DNA from 3 places in the Georgenia halophila genome. Region 3 is predicted to be linked to each of the others. Evidence: riboswitches for the same ligand, from Rfam matches in the RefSeq annotation. Region 3 holds a riboswitch; each other region holds the start of a gene.
What was found. A riboswitch is a leader RNA that binds a small molecule or an ion and turns the genes downstream of it on or off. The one in region 3 is predicted to bind ZMP and ZTP.

Region 1 (6,420 bases), on a different contig from region 3:
GACAACGTCACCAAGCCGGTCGTCGGCTACGTGGCCGGCTTCACCGCACCCGAGGGCAAGACGATGGGCCACGCCGGCGCCATCGTCTCCGGCTCCTCGGGCACGGCCGAGGCGAAGAAGGTCGCCCTCGAGGCGGCCGGCGTCAAGGTCGGCAAGACGCCGTCCGAGACCGCGCGCCTGGCTCGCTCGCTGCTCGCCTGAGCACCCGGGGGCCGCTCCAGCCACTCCAGCCCGACGACGGCGGTCGCTCCCGCCGGGTGCGCCCGCCGTCGCGGCTCGGCCGGGGACCAGAGTGTTGATCTTGCTGCTATGACGACGAGATCGACACTCTCGTTCGGAGCGTGACCTGCGGGCGGCGTCGCCGGGGGCTCAGGCCGCTTCGGGGCGCGTCTCGAGGGCGGTGCGCACGGTCGCGACCTGCGTGCCGGTGCCTGTCAGTGCCTCAGCCGCCGGCCCACCGCCACGCAGAACGCCCAGCAGCACGTGCCGGTCGTTGATCTCATTGTCCTGCAGCCGTAGCGCCTCCCGGAGGGACAGCTCGAGCGCCTTCTTCGCGTCCGCGGTGAACGGGATGTGGCTGCCGCGCCGACCCTTCCCGCGCAGGGCCCGGCCCGCCCGCTCCAGCGCACCGGTGCCGAAGAGCGTGTCTGCGCTCCGGCTGACCCGCTCCAGGTCGATGCCGAGCGACGCCAGCGCGTCGGCGTCGAGACCGCTTTCCCGGACCATGTCCCGGAGCCGGTCGGCCACCGAGGCCGGGTCGATCCCGGCGTCGCGCAGCGCACGAGCGCCGCTGCCGTCCACGTCGAGCACGCCGAGCGCGACGTGCTCCGGCCCGATGCTCGCGGAGCTCGCCTCGCGGGCGATCTCCTGGGCCAGCACGACGGCGGCGCGGGCGTCCTTGGTGAAGCGTTCGAACATGTCTTGGTCCTCCATCTAAGTGAGGTCTGGTCGGCCGGTCAGGCCGGTCAGGCCGGTCAGGCCGGTCAGGCCGGTCAGGCCGGTCAGGCGCGTCGGCGCCCGTGCTTCTTGTGCACCGCCTGCCGGCTCACACCCAGCTCGGCGGCGATCTCCTGCCAGGACCAGCCGAGCTGCCGGGCACGCTCGACCTGGAGAACCTCCAGCCGCTCTGCGAGCTCACGAAGCGCGCGGACGGCACGGAGGCCGGTGGTCGGGTCCGGGCTCTGGGCGGCATCAGCCGTGTCGGTCAGCGTCATGGTGTCAATGTAGGTTGACGCTGCGGCCGTGTCAACGCATGTTGACGTCCAGCTCGCCCCCGACACGCCGCACGGGCAGGCGGGGCTGGCGCGGCGGCGGGGCGACGATGGGGCGATGGCCACCACCACGCAGACGCGCCCGTCCCGGGCGGCCGGCGCCCCGAGACCCGGCGGGTCCGGTCGGCTGCCGGAGGGCTGGCTGCGCGGGCTGGTCAGCGGAGTCGAGGCGGCGGTGCTGAGCTGGCTCGCTGTCGCCGTGCCCGCCGTGGCCGCCTACATCGCAACGGCAGCGGCTCCGGCGCTGGGCGACGCCTCCTGGCAGAGCGCCGCGGGCACCGGCACCGCGCTGTGGCTCCTGGCGCACGGCGGCGACATGACGGTCGGCGAGGGCACGGTGTCCGTGGTGCCGCTCGGGATGACGCTGCTGAGCGTCGGTGTCGTCTACGCCGCCGTCCGGCGGCTACGGATCGCCGGCTACGGGGCCGCCTCCTTCGCCGTCGTCGGGTTCGTCCTGTCGGTGCTGGTGGCGACCTTGGCCGCGCCGGGTGGACGTCTCGGTGCCCTGCTCGGTGGTGCGGTGGTGTCGACGCTCGGCACGGTGCTCGCGGCGCGCCGCTCGGGCGCGCCGGCCCCGGCATGGTCGGCCGGCGTTCCCGCGTGGGTCCGTGACGGCCTCCGCGGCGCGGGCTGGATCCTGCTGGCCCTGGCGCTGGTGTCCCTCGCTCTGGTGGTCGTGGCCCTGGTCACCGGCTGGGACCGCGTCCGGATGGTCCAGGACGCCTACATGCTCGCCCCGGTCGGTCTGGTCGTCATGACGGCGGCCCAGCTGCTCTACCTGCCCACTGTGGCCGTGTGGGCACTGGCGTGGAGCGCCGGCCCCGGGTTCGCCTTCGGCGCCGGGACACACTTCGCCGCCGGGGAGGCCGTGCCGGCACCCCTGCCCGCAATCCCGCTGCTCGGTGGCCTGCCTTCGCCGGAGGCACCGGGGCCGACGTGGGTGGTGGTCGTGCCCGTCGCGGTCGGTGTGATCGTCGGAGTCTTGCTGCACCGGCGCGCCTCCGGACGAGCCCTGGCGGAGTCCGTCGGCACCGCGATCTTGGCCGCCGTCGTCGTGGCCCTCGCCGCTGCGGTCCTCACGTACGCGGCGTCCGGCGGAATCGGCCCGGGACGCATGGCCGAGATCGGCGCCGAGCCGCCCGCTGTGGCCGGCATGCTGCTTGCCGAGGTCGGGGCGGCACTACTGCTGACCGTGGTCGTCCTGCACCCGCGCACGGCGGAGCTGGTCGGCCTCGGCGCCCGCCGTGCCCGGGAACGGGTCTCCGGGGCCTCCGAACGGCTCTCCCGGCGCAGAAGCGTCGGGCCGGTCGCTGCTGCGGCGGACGTGGCGACCGCCACCGGGCAAGCCCACGACGCCCACCGCGAGGAGGCCGACCGCGAGGACACCGACCGCGACGGCGAAGAACGGCAGGAGGACGGCGCCGCCCCGGACCGCAGCGCCGGGACGCCGGAGGAGGCATCGCCGGCGGAAGAGGCACTGTCCGGGCCGGCGCAGGAGCCACGAGTCGGGGAGGGCTGGAGCGGACCATCGCTGTCCGCGTGGTCCCGCGACGCCGGTCCCTGAGGCAGGGCTCGCCCCTGTGACAGCGCTGGGTGAGGAAGGGCTCGCCGTCCCGCCGCGCCCCGCGGTGCGGCCTCAGCCGGTCTGCATCATCTGCTGCATCTCGTCCATCCGTTCCTGGAGCGAGTTCTCGAACTCGGCGAGGCAGCCGTCCTGCGCCTGCTGCGTGATCGCCGAGTCCATGCACTCGGAGTACGCGCTGTACTCGCGCCACAGCACGATCTGCCCGGACATCGTCAGCGCCATGAACGCCGCCACCACGAGCCCGACGGCGAGCACCGCCGGCGTGGCCCCCCGCACCTTGGCGGAACGCACCCGCACGAGGGCGACGATGCCCAGGACGAGCGACCCGACCGCCACGACGGCCGTCACGATCGGGACGGGCCACGGCGGCGCCATGAGCGAGAGGGCGACCGTGATCAGCAGCGCGAGACCGAAGACCCGGACCAGGCGCATCGCCCTCTTCTGGGTCTCCTCGTCGGGTTCCTCGTGCTGGTCTCGGGGCGAGCCGTACGGTCTGCCGGGTGGTGAGGGTGGCGGAGACTGCTGGTCGGGCATGAACCCATCATGTCCCACGAGCCGACTACTCTCGCCCAGGTGATCGACTCCCACTCCGTCACGACGCGCCGTCCGGCCAGGATCGTCGTGCTCGTCTCCGGCGGAGGTTCCAACCTCGCCGCCCTGCTCGAGGCCACCGGTGACGCGGAGTACGGCGCCCAGGTGGTCGCCGTCGGCGCGGACCGAGAAGGTGCTGGCGGGATCGACCTGGCTCGCCGGGCCGGTTTGCCGACCTTCGTCGAGCGGGTCCGCGACCACGACGACCGGGCCGCGTGGGATGTTGCGCTGACCGAGCAGGTTGCCGCGCACGACCCCGACCTCGTCGTCTCGGCCGGGTTCCTCAAGCTCAGCGGACCGCTCTTCCTCGAACGCTTCGAGGACCGCTACCTCAACACGCACAACTCGCTGCTGCCCGCGTTCCCGGGCATGCACGGGCCGCGGGACGCGCTGTCCTACGGCGTCAAGATCACGGGCGCCACGCTCTTCTTCGTCGACGCCGGGGTCGACACCGGCGCCATCGTCGCCCAGGTCGCCGTCCCGGTTCTCGACGACGACGACGTGGAGAGCCTCACCGAACGCATCAAGGCCGCCGAGCGCGGACAGCTCGTCGAGCTGGTGGGGCGGCTGGCCCGGGAGGGCTGGCAGATCGAGGGGCGCAGGGTCCGCATCGGGGCCTGACCCGGTCGACCGCGCCGCTTCACCCGCCCGCCTAGTTCGCTAGAGTGGGTCCCGGCCGTGACTGGCGAGAAGGTGGAGCACACCACCGGGGAGCGGCCGGAACCACCCTGCAGCGCACCGCACGCCTGGGTGCCGGGATCGGGTGCCCGTCCGGGTGCCTGAGCCCCGTCGTCGACACATCCAGGAGCGTCAGTTGACCAGCCAGCCCGCCGGTACCGCCTCGAACCGCGTGCCCGTCCGTCGCGCCCTCGTCTCCGTCTACGACAAGTGCGGGCTGGAGGACCTGGTCCGCGGGCTGCACGAGGCCGGTGTCGAGCTCGTCTCCACCGGCGGCTCCGCCCGGCTCATCACCGAGGTCGGCGTCCCGGTCACCAAGGTCGAGGACCTCACCGGGTTCCCCGAGTGCCTGGACGGGCGGGTCAAGACGCTGCACCCGCGGGTCCACGCCGGCATCCTCGCCGACCGGCGCCTCGAGACCCACGTCAACCAGCTCGCCGACCTCGGCATCGAGCCGTTCGACCTGGTCGTCTCGAACCTCTACCCGTTCACCGAGACCGTGGACTCCGACGCCACCCCGGACGAGTGCGTCGAGCAGATCGACATCGGCGGCCCGTCCATGGTGCGCGCGGCGGCGAAGAACCACCCCTCGGTCGCGATCGTCACCTCACCCGCTCGGTACGCCGACGCCCTCGACGCCGTGGCCGCGGGCGGATTCACCCTCGATCAGCGCAAGCAGCTCGCCGCCGAGGCGTTCGCCCACACCGCGGCCTACGACGTCGCGGTCGCCAACTGGTTCGCCGGGTCCTACGTCGGTGCCGAGGACGGTTGGCCCGACTTCGTCGGCGAGACCTGGGACAAGGGCGAGGCGCTGCGCTACGGCGAGAACCCGCACCAGGCAGCAGCGCTCTACCGCGACACCGCCGGACCCGCCGGCCTCGCCGGCGCCGAGCAGCTCCACGGCAAGGCGATGTCTTACAACAACTACGTCGACACCGATGCCGCACGCCGCGCTGCGTACACCTTCGACGAGCCCGCCGCGGCCGTCATCAAGCACGCCAACCCGTGCGGCATCGCCGTCGGGGCCGACATCGCGGAGGCTCATCGCAAGGCGCACGCCTGCGACCCGGTCTCCGCGTTCGGCGGGGTCATCGCGACGAACCGGCCCGTCACGGTGGAGATGGCGAACCAGGTCGCCGGCGTCTTCACCGAGGTCGTCGTCGCACCCGACTACGAGGACGGCGCGCTGGAGGTCCTCCAGGCGAAGAAGAACATCCGCGTCCTGCGCTGCCCGGCGCCGACGGGGGAGCGGCCCGCGGAGATCCGCCAGATCAGCGGCGGGATCCTCGTGCAGATGCGCGACCACGTCGACGCCGACGGCGACGACCCCTCCACCTGGACGCTCGCTGCAGGCGAGGCCGCCTCTCCCGAGCTGCTCGCCGACCTGGCGTTCGCCTGGAAGGCGTGCCGGTCGGCCAAGTCCAACGCGATCCTCGTCGCCCACGACGGCGCGAGCGTCGGCATCGGCATGGGCCAGGTCAACCGCGTCGACTCCTGCCGCCTCGCCGTCGAACGCGCCAACACCCTCGGCGTGGAGGTCGCCTCAGACGTCGACGGCGCCGGTGGAGCCGAGAACGTCGGTGGGGCCGCTCCGCGGCGCACGCACGGTGCCGTGGCCGCCTCCGACGCGTTCTTCCCGTTCCCCGACGGGCTCCAGGTGCTCCTCGACGCCGGCGTCACCGCCGTCGTCCAGCCGGGTGGGTCGATGCGGGACGACGCCGTGGTGGAGGCCGCGCAGGCCGCCGGGGTCACCATGTACCTCACCGGCACGCGGCACTTCTTCCACTGAGCCGCGGGAACCTGCGTCTCTTCCACTGAGCCGCGGGAACCTGCGTCACGGAACGACCACGGGCGGCGTGGCGGCACGCGTAGCGTCGTGACCGGTCCTGTGGTCGAGGTTGGGAGCCCGGTGTGCATCCTGCGAGCAAGAAGTGCGTCGTCGCCGCGGTGATCCTCGCCGTCGTCGGGTTCACGCTGAGCATCGCGTGGCGGGTCTTCCTCGAACGAGGCATGCCGGCCCTCTGGGGCGAGGTCGGCGGCTACGACAGTCCGAGCGAGGGCTTCTACATGACGATGGCGTGGCTCTCGCCCATGATGGCCTCCGTCGAGCGGGTGCTCCTCACCGTCGCCGGTGCGCTGGTCGGTGCGGCGGTCGTCATCCAGGTGCTCGCACCGCGGATGGAGTCGATCGCCGAGGCGGCCGAGGAGTCCGGCGGGACGGCCGAGGAGCTCGCCGAGGAGGTTCCCGGTGAATTCTCCGGGGAGTTCCGCGAGGCGGCGGACGAGCCGGAGCGC
Region 2 (6,420 bases), on a different contig from region 3:
GCGCGTGGTCGGAGAACCGCTGGTCGTACGCCGGGGCACGGTCCACCACTGCGGATGTCGCGCGCGCGGCCAGCTCCGGCGTCGCCAGCTGGTAGTCGATACGCCAGCCGGCGTCGTTGTCGAAGGCCTTGCCGCGCCAGGACCACCACGTGAACGGACCCGGCCCGTCACCACCGAGGCGCCGGCCGACGTCGACCCAGCCGAGGTCGTCGAACCACCGGTCGAGGTAGGCGATCTCGCCGTCGAGCGCACCGGAGTTCTTGTTGTAGTTGCCCTTCCAGTTCTTGATGTCGGGCTCGCGGTGGGCGACGTTGACGTCGCCGCCGACGATGACGTCCCGCTCCCCCGCCGCCGCCTGCCGCGCGAGCTCCGAGAGCCGCGCGGTGACCTTCTCGAGGTGCGCGTACTTCAGGTCCATCTTCTCGGTGCCCGCCGTGCCGGAGTGCAGGTAGACCGAGACCGCCGTCAGCGGACGGTCCGAGCCGGGAGCGTCCAGGTCCATCTCGACCCAGCGGCCCGTGTCCACGGCGGCCTCCGGGACCCCGTTGCCGAGGCCCACCCGGACCGCCCGGGCGGGCAGGCGACTGGCCACCGCGACCCCGGCACGCCCCTTGAAATCGCTGGCGTGGTGCGCCGTCGTCCACTCGTGGCCGAGGTGGTTCTCGAGGATCTCGTCGGTCGCGCGAACCTCCTGCAGGAGCAGGACCTCGGGTCGGCGATCGTCGAGCCAGCTACCCATCCCGCGCTTGTAGGCAGCGCGGATGCCGTTGACGTTGACGGAGGCGATTCGCATGCCTCAATCGTGACCGATACGGCAGGCGCGTCGGCCCCCGGTCCGACGATTTCCGGGCATGAGTGCCGATTGTCACGCCGCCCGACCGTCGCGGGTCAGCCGGCCTGGCGCTCCGCAGAGTCGACGACGTTGGCCAGCAGCATCGCGCGGGTCATCGGCCCGACGCCGCCGGGGTTCGGCGACAGCCACGACGCGACCTCCGCAGCGCCGTCGGCCACGTCCCCGCGCAGCCTGGCCTTGCCGGTCTCGGGGTCCTCGACGCGCGAGACGCCCACGTCGAGGACGACGGCGCCGGCCTTGACCATGTCGGGCGTGACGATTCCCGGGCTGCCCGCCGCGGCGACGATCACGTCGGCGTTGCGCACGTGCGAGGCCAGGTCGCGGGTGCCGGTGTGGGTCAACGTCACCGTCGCGTTGATGGTCTTGCGGGTGAGGAGCAGCCCGATGGAGCGGCCCACCGTGGTGCCCCGCCCGACGACGCACACGTCCTTGCCTGCCAGGTCGATGCCGTACCGGTCGAGCAGCTCGAGCACGGCGCGTGGCGTGCACGGCAGCGGGGAGGTGATCTCCTCCGCGACCCGCAGGACGAGGCGACCGAGGTTGGTCGGGTGAAGACCGTCGGCGTCCTTGCCCGGGTCGATGAGCTCGAGCACGCGGTTGGCGTCGACGCCCTTCGGCAGGGGCAGCTGCACGATGTATCCGGTGCACGCCGGGTCCGCGTTCAGGCGCGCGACGGCGGCCTCGACGTCGGCCTGGCTGGCGTCCGCCGGCAGGTCCTCGCGGATGGAGGAGATGCCGACCTCGGCGCAGTCGCGGTGCTTGCCGCCCACGTAGGCCTTCGAGCCCGGGTCGTCACCGACGAGCACGGTGCCCAGGCCGGGCGTGATGCCCCTCTCCCGGAGCGCGGTGACCCGCTCGGTGAGTTCCGCCTTGATCGTTGCCGCTGTCGCCTTGCCGTCGAGAGTCTGTGCCGTCACTGGTCCAGTCCTGGGTAGAGGGGGAAGTTGTCGGTCAGGGCCCGGACCCGGGCACGCATGCCGAGGACGTCCGTGGCCGAGCCGTCGCGAAGGGTGGTGGCGATGATGTCAGCCACCTCCGAGAACTCTGCCGCGCCGAAGCCGCGGGTGGCCAGCGCGGGTGTGCCGATGCGCAGGCCGGAGGTCACTCGCGGCGGCCGCGGGTCGTTCGGCACGGCGTTGCGGTTGACGGTGATGCCGGCGTCGTGGAGGAGGTCCTCGGCCTGGCGGCCGTCGAGCGCGGAGTCCCGCAGGTCGACGAGGACCAGGTGGACGTCGGTGCCACCGGTGAGGACCGAGACGCCCGCGCCGCGCACGTCGGGCGCGGTCAGCCGCTCGGCGAGGATCCGGGCGCCCTCGAGCGTGCGCTCCTGCCGCTCGGCGAACTCCTCGCCGGCGGCCAGCTTGAAGGCCACGGCCTTGGCGGCCACCGCGTGCATGAGCGGTCCGCCCTGCTGCCCGGGGAAGACGGCGGAGTCGAGCCGCTTGGCCCACCGTTCCTTGTCCTGGGCCAGGAGCACACCGGAGCGAGGCCCCCCGAGGGTCTTGTGGACGGTGGAGGACACGACGTCGGAGACGGCCACCGGGTTCGGGTGGAGGCCCGCCGCGACCAGCCCGGCGAAGTGCGCCATGTCGGTCCACAGGTAGGCGCCGACCTCGTCGGCGACCTCCCGGAACGCCCCGAAGTCGAGCTGGCGCGGGTAGGCGGACCACCCGGCGATGATGACCTTCGGGCGGGTCTCGAGCGCCGCCTGGCGGACGAGGTCCATGTCGACGCGGTGGGTGTCGGGATCCACGCCGTAGGCGGAGACGTCGTACAGCTTGCCGGAGAAGTTGAGCTTCATCCCGTGGGTGAGGTGCCCGCCGTGCGCGAGCGACATGCCGAGGACGGGGTCACCGGGCTCGGCGAGCGCGTGCAGCACGGCGGCGTTGGCCTGTGCTCCGGAGTGCGGCTGGACGTTGGCGTACTCGGCGCCGAAGAGGGCGGAGGCGCGGGAGATGGCGAGGTTCTCGGCGATGTCGACCTGCTCGCAGCCGCCGTAGTAGCGCCGGCCTGGATAGCCCTCGGCGTACTTGTTGGTCAGGACGGAGCCCTGGGCCTCGAGAACCGCGCGCGGCACGAAGTTCTCGCTGGCGATCATCTCGAGGGTGCCGCGCTGGCGGTCCAGCTCGCCGCCGAGGACGGCCGCGATCTCGGGGTCCAGCTCGGCGAGCGACTGGTCTGCCACGGGAGTCCTTGTCGTGGTTTGGCTCATACTTCCCTCCGAAGGTCACACGTGCGCGTGGTATTCCACTGGTGACCCTCGGCCCAGGCGTACGACCTCAGGGGTGCTGCTCGTGTCGCTCCCCGGTGGTGATCCACCCGGCGCCAGTCACGACACGTCCAATGTACACACCCGACGGCGGAGCTCGTCCACCCCGGCACCCCGTCCCGCGAGATGTCAGGCGGTCGCGTCGTCCATCGAGCCGAGCACCTCGTCGGCGTCGGGGTCGTCCTCGCCCAGGATGCGACGCAGGTACGCGTAGGTCAGGTCACCGGTGTGCTGGTCGAACTGGTGCTCGTAACCCGCCTTGTTGTACATCGCGAGGTTGTGCTTGGAGTCCTGCCCGGTGAAGACCCAGACCTCCTTGGTCTGCTCGGGCAGGTACGTCAGCACGGCCATGAGCAGCTTGGTGCCGATGCCCCGGCCCTGCAGGTCCGGCACGACCGCGAGCCGCCCCAGCGTGGCCTTCTCCGCCTCCAGCTCGACGCGTATCGAGCCCACGAGACGGTGCCCGAGCCATGCGCCGAGCGTGACGACGTCGGCCCGCTCGATGTCGGCCACCAGCTCGGTGAGCGTCTGCGTCAGCGCCGGCAGGTTCGGGTCGCCGTACAGCTGCGCCTCCGTCACGAAGGCCGCCCGCCGCACGGTGAGCAGCTCACCGGCCCCGTCGGCGGTGATGAGGTCGATCCTGACGTCGTCCATGGGCACAGTTTGGCATCCGGTCACAGATGTCCGCGCACGGAATCAGTCGGCGAAGGCGATGGTGCACGCGTTCTCGCCCGGTATCGGGGTGCTCTCCGGACCGACGGCGATGCCGTGCTCGACCTGCTCGCACACCAGGCCTGTGACACTGCCGCCGCCCTGCCCGGTGTAGATGACCGCAGCACGGCCGCTGCCACGGATCGTGGTGGACTCGAGCGCCGCGACGGCGGTGCCGCCGACCTGGATGCCCGCCTCGCCCCCGGTGATCGTCGAGCCGGTCAGGACGGGGGACGCCGTGTCGCCGGCGTAGAACCCGACCGTGTTGCCGTCGAAGGTGCTGTCCTCGACGGAGCCGGTGGCCGCGCCGAGGAAGCAGATGCCGCACTGGCCGTTCGCCTCGAACGTCGCGCCGAGGACCGAGGCGCGGTGCCCACCCGTCACCGCGATCCCCGCCCAACCGTTGTCCCGGAGGACCGAGTCGGTGATCTCGAGGGTGGTGCCGCGGCCGGAACCCTGCTCGCCCTGGGCGGACATGTGGATGCCCGCCCCGCCGCTGCTCTCGTCGCCGACCGCGCCGCTGAGCACCGCGTCCTCCACCACGAGCGACGCCGAGGGGCCGCCGACCACCACGGACCCGACGGCCGCGCGGTCGCGCTCGAGCGCGAGCGACCGCAGCTCCACGCGGTCGGCCGTCGCGACGAGGATCGTCGCCTCCGGTGCCGACGATCTCAGGACCGTACGCTCCGGGCCCGCGCCGCGGAGGGTGACCCCGCCGAGGAGCACGACCGGCTCCGTGAGGTCCCACGTGCCGGCGCCGAGCTCGATCACGCCGCCGGACTCGGTGGCGGCGACCGCGAGGGAGAGGTCGTCGTCGGGCGTGAGCGGGAGGTCGGGTGCCGCGGCGCCCGTCATCGTGGCGATCGTCCGGTCCCGGACGGCGGTCGCGACCGCGCCGTCGGCGCTCACGGTCTCGAGGCCCTCCGCGATGCCGGCGGCGAGGTCGGCGTCGGCGCACCGGACCTTCGCGGCGACCCGCTGCGCCTCGGCGACGGCGTCGGAGAGGACGTCGGCGGGGGGCTCGTCGCTCGAGGCCGCCTTCTCGGACCCGGGCTTGTCGGCGGATCCGACCGGCGACGTCGCCGTCTGCCCCTCGGCGAGCTGTTCGGTGCCGAAGGAGCCGACGTAGCCCTGCACGGCGTCTACGACGATCGCGACGGGCACGGCGCACACGTCGCGCTCGGCCGCAGCAGTCGCCCGGGTCGCCGTCTCCACCGCCTTGCCGGCACCGGCCGACGGCTGCACGTCGCCACCACAGCCGGCGAGCAGCACGGCCATCGCGGCGATCGCCGCAAGTCTCCTCACCAGGCACTCCCCCCGACGGACCGCCGTCGCGGTCACCTGCCCGGTCCAAGCGTAGGACCGGTCGTGGCCGCCCGTGGCCGATTCGACGCCGTACTTGCACGGCCTGGCTCGCGGCCCGTCCCCCGCATCACGGCTTCTTGCCCCGGCCCTTCCCGTTGCCCGGGTGCGTCGAGCCGTCATCCGCCTCGACCGAGCCGCCGGTGCCTCCGGTGCCGGCCGTGCCGCCGGCGCCGCCGGCGCCGCCGGCGCCGCCGTTGCCGGGCTGAGGGTCACGGGGGCCGCCCTTCTGGTCCTGCCAGTGGCCGGAGTCGCGCTGGGTGACCAGGCCGGTCTCGCCGAACGGCTCCCCGTTGCGGTCGGCGTCGGTGCCGAGCTGCGCGGCGATCGTCCGGTCGGCACCCTGCGCCCACGACAGGTCGTACAGAAACGTGTACATGCCGGGTGAGGGCTGTCGTGAGACGGCGGACTGCCCGAACGGGTTGAACGGCACGACGTAGGAGTTGAGCTCGCCCGACCAGTCGATGAGGCGGTCCTCCTGCGTGTTCGCGGAGAGGACGTCGACCCCGGCGCCGCCGAAGGCGCGGTCCGCCCAGGCCGTGTCACCGTCGACGGTGACGTTGCCGCCGCCGTCGGTGGTCGGGTCGTCGTCGCTGTCGAGGGTGTCGTTGCCCCAGCCGCCCCACAGCGTGTCGGAACCGGTGCCGCCGACGAGCCAGTCGTTGCCGTGGTCGCCGAAGATCACGTCGTCGCCGTCGGTGGTGCGTCCGTCCACGGTGTCGCCGTCGAGATGGTCGAAGCCGAGCACCCAGATCCGGTCGCCGGACGCCGTGGGGTCGAGCGTGCCGGCGGCGGTGAGGGTGACGCGGCGCAGCGGGTCGTCCGGGTTGTAGAGGGCGAAGTAGGTGAGGTCGTGGTCGAACTGGAGCTGGTCCGGCGCCGCGACCGGGCGGTGGAAGTCGTTGCGCACCACCCCGCCGGCGCGGCCGAGCGCGGTGCCCGGCACGTAGGAGAGCGGGAGCGCCTCGGCGCCGGAGATGCCGTCGTCGCCACCGCCGCCGTGCAGGAAGTCGGTACCGAGGCCGCCGAAGATCAGGTCGTCGGCGTACATCGGTTCGAAGTACGGGTCGTGCGCGGAGCCGGCGGGCTGCAGCGACCACGGCGTGAGGTCCACGGTCTTCGTCAGCGTGCCGGTCGGGTTGACGACGGCGACCTGGTGGTTGCCGGGGGTGGAGATGGTCCGCTGCGTGGTCGGTGTCGTCACGCCGGCGAGCGGCTCGAGCGA
Region 3 (6,420 bases):
GGCCGACGTGGCCGCCGCCGGGCGCGCCACCGCCGACGTCTGGGCCCCCGACGAGATCCACGGCGAGGGCGGCGACGACACCGTCTACGCCGGCGGCGGCAACGACGTCGTCTACGGCGACGCCGGCGACGACGACCTCGTCGGCGGCTGGGGCAGCGACTGGCTCTCCGGCGGCACCGGCACCGACGGCATCCTCGGCGACGAGGGCCGGATCGTCACCTCGCGCCACGGCTCGCTCGAGCCGCTCGCCGGCGTGACGACACCGACCACGCAGCGGACCATCTCCACCCCCGGCAACCACCAGGTCGCCGTCGTCAACCCGACCGGCACGCTGACGAAGACCGTGGACCTCACGCCGTGGTCGCTGCAGCCCGCCGGCTCCGCGCACGACCCGTACTTCGAACCGATGTACGCCGACGACCTGATCTTCGGCGGCCTCGGTACCGACTTCCTGCACGGCGGCGGTGGCGACGACGGCATCTCCGGCGCCGAGGCGCTCCCGCTCTCCTACGTGCCGGGCACCGCGCTCGGCCGCGCCGGCGGGGTGGTGCGCAACGACTTCCACCGCCCGGTCGCGGCGCCGGACCAGCTCCAGTTCGACCACGACCTCACCTACTTCGCCCTCTACAACCCGGACGACCCGCTGCGCCGCGTCACCCTCACCGCCGCCGGCACGCTCGACCCCACGGCGTCCGGCGACCGGATCTGGGTGCTCGGCTTCGACCATCTCGACGGCGACACCGTGGACGGACGCACCACCGACGGCGACGACGTGATCTTCGGCGACCACGGCAACGACTGGCTCGTCGGCGGCACCGGTTCCGACACGCTGTGGGGCGGCTGGGGCAACGACACCCTCGACAGCGACGACGACCCGACCACCGACGGCGGCGGCAACGTCACCGTCGACGGTGACACGGCCTGGGCGGACCGCGCCTTCGGCGGCGCCGGGGTCGACGTCCTCTCCGCGAACACGCAGGAGGACCGCCTCATCGACTGGTCGGGCGAGCTCAACTCCTACGTCGTGCCGTTCAACCCGTTCGGGCAGTCCGCCGTCTCACGACAGCCCTCACCCGGCATGTACACGTTTCTGTACGACCTGTCGTGGGCGCAGGGTGCCGACCGGACGATCGCCGCGCAGCTCGGCACCGACGCCGACCGCAACGGGGAGCCGTTCGGCGAGACCGGCCTGGTCACCCAGCGCGACTCCGGCCACTGGCAGGACCAGAAGGGCGGCCCCCGTGACCCTCAGCCCGGCAACGGCGGCGCCGGCGGCGCCGGCGGCGCCGGCGGCACGGCCGGCACCGGAGGCACCGGCGGCTCGGTCGAGGCGGATGACGGCTCGACGCACCCGGGCAACGGGAAGGGCCGGGGCAAGAAGCCGTGATGCGGGGGACGGGCCGCGAGCCAGGCCGTGCAAGTACGGCGTCGAATCGGCCACGGGCGGCCACGACCGGTCCTACGCTTGGACCGGGCAGGTGACCGCGACGGCGGTCCGTCGGGGGGAGTGCCTGGTGAGGAGACTTGCGGCGATCGCCGCGATGGCCGTGCTGCTCGCCGGCTGTGGTGGCGACGTGCAGCCGTCGGCCGGTGCCGGCAAGGCGGTGGAGACGGCGACCCGGGCGACTGCTGCGGCCGAGCGCGACGTGTGCGCCGTGCCCGTCGCGATCGTCGTAGACGCCGTGCAGGGCTACGTCGGCTCCTTCGGCACCGAACAGCTCGCCGAGGGGCAGACGGCGACGTCGCCGGTCGGATCCGCCGACAAGCCCGGGTCCGAGAAGGCGGCCTCGAGCGACGAGCCCCCCGCCGACGTCCTCTCCGACGCCGTCGCCGAGGCGCAGCGGGTCGCCGCGAAGGTCCGGTGCGCCGACGCCGACCTCGCCGCCGGCATCGCGGAGGGCCTCGAGACCGTGAGCGCCGACGGCGCGGTCGCGACCGCCGTCCGGGACCGGACGATCGCCACGATGACGGGCGCCGCGGCACCCGACCTCCCGCTCACGCCCGACGACGACCTCTCCCTCGCGGTCGCCGCCACCGAGTCCGGCGGCGTGATCGAGCTCGGCGCCGGCACGTGGGACCTCACGGAGCCGGTCGTGCTCCTCGGCGGGGTCACCCTCCGCGGCGCGGGCCCGGAGCGTACGGTCCTGAGATCGTCGGCACCGGAGGCGACGATCCTCGTCGCGACGGCCGACCGCGTGGAGCTGCGGTCGCTCGCGCTCGAGCGCGACCGCGCGGCCGTCGGGTCCGTGGTGGTCGGCGGCCCCTCGGCGTCGCTCGTGGTGGAGGACGCGGTGCTCAGCGGCGCGGTCGGCGACGAGAGCAGCGGCGGGGCGGGCATCCACATGTCCGCCCAGGGCGAGCAGGGTTCCGGCCGCGGCACCACCCTCGAGATCACCGACTCGGTCCTCCGGGACAACGGTTGGGCGGGGATCGCGGTGACGGGTGGGCACCGCGCCTCGGTCCTCGGCGCGACGTTCGAGGCGAACGGCCAGTGCGGCATCTGCTTCCTCGGCGCGGCCACCGGCTCCGTCGAGGACAGCACCTTCGACGGCAACACGGTCGGGTTCTACGCCGGCGACACGGCGTCCCCCGTCCTGACCGGCTCGACGATCACCGGGGGCGAGGCGGGCATCCAGGTCGGCGGCACCGCCGTCGCGGCGCTCGAGTCCACCACGATCCGTGGCAGCGGCCGTGCTGCGGTCATCTACACCGGGCAGGGCGGCGGCAGTGTCACAGGCCTGGTGTGCGAGCAGGTCGAGCACGGCATCGCCGTCGGTCCGGAGAGCACCCCGATACCGGGCGAGAACGCGTGCACCATCGCCTTCGCCGACTGATTCCGTGCGCGGACATCTGTGACCGGATGCCAAACTGTGCCCATGGACGACGTCAGGATCGACCTCATCACCGCCGACGGGGCCGGTGAGCTGCTCACCGTGCGGCGGGCGGCCTTCGTGACGGAGGCGCAGCTGTACGGCGACCCGAACCTGCCGGCGCTGACGCAGACGCTCACCGAGCTGGTGGCCGACATCGAGCGGGCCGACGTCGTCACGCTCGGCGCATGGCTCGGGCACCGTCTCGTGGGCTCGATACGCGTCGAGCTGGAGGCGGAGAAGGCCACGCTGGGGCGGCTCGCGGTCGTGCCGGACCTGCAGGGCCGGGGCATCGGCACCAAGCTGCTCATGGCCGTGCTGACGTACCTGCCCGAGCAGACCAAGGAGGTCTGGGTCTTCACCGGGCAGGACTCCAAGCACAACCTCGCGATGTACAACAAGGCGGGTTACGAGCACCAGTTCGACCAGCACACCGGTGACCTGACCTACGCGTACCTGCGTCGCATCCTGGGCGAGGACGACCCCGACGCCGACGAGGTGCTCGGCTCGATGGACGACGCGACCGCCTGACATCTCGCGGGACGGGGTGCCGGGGTGGACGAGCTCCGCCGTCGGGTGTGTACATTGGACGTGTCGTGACTGGCGCCGGGTGGATCACCACCGGGGAGCGACACGAGCAGCACCCCTGAGGTCGTACGCCTGGGCCGAGGGTCACCAGTGGAATACCACGCGCACGTGTGACCTTCGGAGGGAAGTATGAGCCAAACCACGACAAGGACTCCCGTGGCAGACCAGTCGCTCGCCGAGCTGGACCCCGAGATCGCGGCCGTCCTCGGCGGCGAGCTGGACCGCCAGCGCGGCACCCTCGAGATGATCGCCAGCGAGAACTTCGTGCCGCGCGCGGTTCTCGAGGCCCAGGGCTCCGTCCTGACCAACAAGTACGCCGAGGGCTATCCAGGCCGGCGCTACTACGGCGGCTGCGAGCAGGTCGACATCGCCGAGAACCTCGCCATCTCCCGCGCCTCCGCCCTCTTCGGCGCCGAGTACGCCAACGTCCAGCCGCACTCCGGAGCACAGGCCAACGCCGCCGTGCTGCACGCGCTCGCCGAGCCCGGTGACCCCGTCCTCGGCATGTCGCTCGCGCACGGCGGGCACCTCACCCACGGGATGAAGCTCAACTTCTCCGGCAAGCTGTACGACGTCTCCGCCTACGGCGTGGATCCCGACACCCACCGCGTCGACATGGACCTCGTCCGCCAGGCGGCGCTCGAGACCCGCCCGAAGGTCATCATCGCCGGGTGGTCCGCCTACCCGCGCCAGCTCGACTTCGGGGCGTTCCGGGAGGTCGCCGACGAGGTCGGCGCCTACCTGTGGACCGACATGGCGCACTTCGCCGGGCTGGTCGCGGCGGGCCTCCACCCGAACCCGGTGGCCGTCTCCGACGTCGTGTCCTCCACCGTCCACAAGACCCTCGGGGGGCCTCGCTCCGGTGTGCTCCTGGCCCAGGACAAGGAACGGTGGGCCAAGCGGCTCGACTCCGCCGTCTTCCCCGGGCAGCAGGGCGGACCGCTCATGCACGCGGTGGCCGCCAAGGCCGTGGCCTTCAAGCTGGCCGCCGGCGAGGAGTTCGCCGAGCGGCAGGAGCGCACGCTCGAGGGCGCCCGGATCCTCGCCGAGCGGCTGACCGCGCCCGACGTGCGCGGCGCGGGCGTCTCGGTCCTCACCGGTGGCACCGACGTCCACCTGGTCCTCGTCGACCTGCGGGACTCCGCGCTCGACGGCCGCCAGGCCGAGGACCTCCTCCACGACGCCGGCATCACCGTCAACCGCAACGCCGTGCCGAACGACCCGCGGCCGCCGCGAGTGACCTCCGGCCTGCGCATCGGCACACCCGCGCTGGCCACCCGCGGCTTCGGCGCGGCAGAGTTCTCGGAGGTGGCTGACATCATCGCCACCACCCTTCGCGACGGCTCGGCCACGGACGTCCTCGGCATGCGTGCCCGGGTCCGGGCCCTGACCGACAACTTCCCCCTCTACCCAGGACTGGACCAGTGACGGCACAGACTCTCGACGGCAAGGCGACAGCGGCAACGATCAAGGCGGAACTCACCGAGCGGGTCACCGCGCTCCGGGAGAGGGGCATCACGCCCGGCCTGGGCACCGTGCTCGTCGGTGACGACCCGGGCTCGAAGGCCTACGTGGGCGGCAAGCACCGCGACTGCGCCGAGGTCGGCATCTCCTCCATCCGCGAGGACCTGCCGGCGGACGCCAGCCAGGCCGACGTCGAGGCCGCCGTCGCGCGCCTGAACGCGGACCCGGCGTGCACCGGATACATCGTGCAGCTGCCCCTGCCGAAGGGCGTCGACGCCAACCGCGTGCTCGAGCTCATCGACCCGGGCAAGGACGCCGACGGTCTTCACCCGACCAACCTCGGTCGCCTCGTCCTGCGGGTCGCGGAGGAGATCACCTCCCCGCTGCCGTGCACGCCACGCGCCGTGCTCGAGCTGCTCGACCGGTACGGCATCGACCTGGCAGGCAAGGACGTGTGCGTCGTCGGGCGGGGCACCACGGTGGGCCGCTCCATCGGGCTGCTCCTCACCCGCAAGACCATCAACGCGACGGTGACGTTGACCCACACCGGCACCCGCGACCTGGCCTCGCACGTGCGCAACGCCGACGTGATCGTCGCCGCGGCGGGCAGCCCGGGAATCGTCACGCCCGACATGGTCAAGGCCGGCGCCGTCGTCCTCGACGTGGGCGTCTCGCGCGTCGAGGACCCCGAGACCGGCAAGGCCAGGCTGCGCGGGGACGTGGCCGACGGCGCTGCGGAGGTCGCGTCGTGGCTGTCGCCGAACCCCGGCGGCGTCGGGCCGATGACCCGCGCGATGCTGCTGGCCAACGTCGTCGACTCTGCGGAGCGCCAGGCCGGCTGACCCGCGACGGTCGGGCGGCGTGACAATCGGCACTCATGCCCGGAAATCGTCGGACCGGGGGCCGACGCGCCTGCCGTATCGGTCACGATTGAGGCATGCGAATCGCCTCCGTCAACGTCAACGGCATCCGCGCTGCCTACAAGCGCGGGATGGGTAGCTGGCTCGACGATCGCCGACCCGAGGTCCTGCTCCTGCAGGAGGTTCGCGCGACCGACGAGATCCTCGAGAACCACCTCGGCCACGAGTGGACGACGGCGCACCACGCCAGCGATTTCAAGGGGCGTGCCGGGGTCGCGGTGGCCAGTCGCCTGCCCGCCCGGGCGGTCCGGGTGGGCCTCGGCAACGGGGTCCCGGAGGCCGCCGTGGACACGGGCCGCTGGGTCGAGATGGACCTGGACGCTCCCGGCTCGGACCGTCCGCTGACGGCGGTCTCGGTCTACCTGCACTCCGGCACGGCGGGCACCGAGAAGATGGACCTGAAGTACGCGCACCTCGAGAAGGTCACCGCGCGGCTCTCGGAGCTCGCGCGGCAGGCGGCGGCGGGGGAGCGGGACGTCATCGTCGGCGGCGACGTCAACGTCGCCCACCGCGAGCCCGACATCAAGAACTGGAAGGGCAACTACAACAAGAACTCCGGTGCGCTCGACGGCGAGATC

Region 1: another riboswitch for ZMP and ZTP. It lies ahead of purH (bifunctional phosphoribosylaminoimidazolecarboxamide formyltransferase/IMP cyclohydrolase); the one in region 3 lies ahead of glyA (serine hydroxymethyltransferase).
Region 2: another riboswitch for ZMP and ZTP. It lies ahead of glyA (serine hydroxymethyltransferase); the one in region 3 lies ahead of glyA (serine hydroxymethyltransferase).

The regions. Positions count from the first base shown of each region.
Region 1 is NZ_BAABGN010000002.1:325,668-332,087, reverse strand. It holds gene sucD (succinate--CoA ligase subunit alpha) at 1-201, shown strand, start outside; gene ABD907_RS02975 (Clp protease N-terminal domain-containing protein) at 370-918, opposite strand; gene ABD907_RS02970 (helix-turn-helix domain-containing protein) at 1,002-1,214, opposite strand; gene ABD907_RS02965 (cell division protein PerM) at 1,243-2,835, shown strand; gene ABD907_RS02960 (hypothetical protein) at 2,908-3,390, opposite strand; gene purN (phosphoribosylglycinamide formyltransferase) at 3,433-4,068, shown strand; ZMP/ZTP riboswitch at 4,116-4,206, shown strand; gene purH (bifunctional phosphoribosylaminoimidazolecarboxamide formyltransferase/IMP cyclohydrolase) at 4,262-5,914, shown strand; gene ABD907_RS02945 (hypothetical protein) at 6,037-6,420, shown strand, end outside.
Region 2 is NZ_BAABGN010000002.1:267,256-273,675, forward strand. It holds gene ABD907_RS02850 (exodeoxyribonuclease III) at 1-793, opposite strand, end outside; gene ABD907_RS02855 (bifunctional methylenetetrahydrofolate dehydrogenase/methenyltetrahydrofolate cyclohydrolase) at 889-1,770, opposite strand; gene glyA (serine hydroxymethyltransferase) at 1,767-3,065, opposite strand; ZMP/ZTP riboswitch at 3,110-3,196, opposite strand; gene ABD907_RS02865 (GNAT family N-acetyltransferase) at 3,252-3,776, opposite strand; gene ABD907_RS02870 (right-handed parallel beta-helix repeat-containing protein) at 3,819-5,138, opposite strand; gene ABD907_RS02875 (FG-GAP-like repeat-containing protein) at 5,266-6,420, opposite strand, start outside.
Region 3 is NZ_BAABGN010000004.1:267,488-273,907, reverse strand. It holds gene ABD907_RS06730 (FG-GAP-like repeat-containing protein) at 1-1,387, shown strand, start outside; gene ABD907_RS06725 (right-handed parallel beta-helix repeat-containing protein) at 1,515-2,834, shown strand; gene ABD907_RS06720 (GNAT family N-acetyltransferase) at 2,877-3,401, shown strand; ZMP/ZTP riboswitch at 3,457-3,543, shown strand; gene glyA (serine hydroxymethyltransferase) at 3,588-4,886, shown strand; gene ABD907_RS06710 (bifunctional methylenetetrahydrofolate dehydrogenase/methenyltetrahydrofolate cyclohydrolase) at 4,883-5,764, shown strand; gene ABD907_RS06705 (exodeoxyribonuclease III) at 5,860-6,420, shown strand, end outside.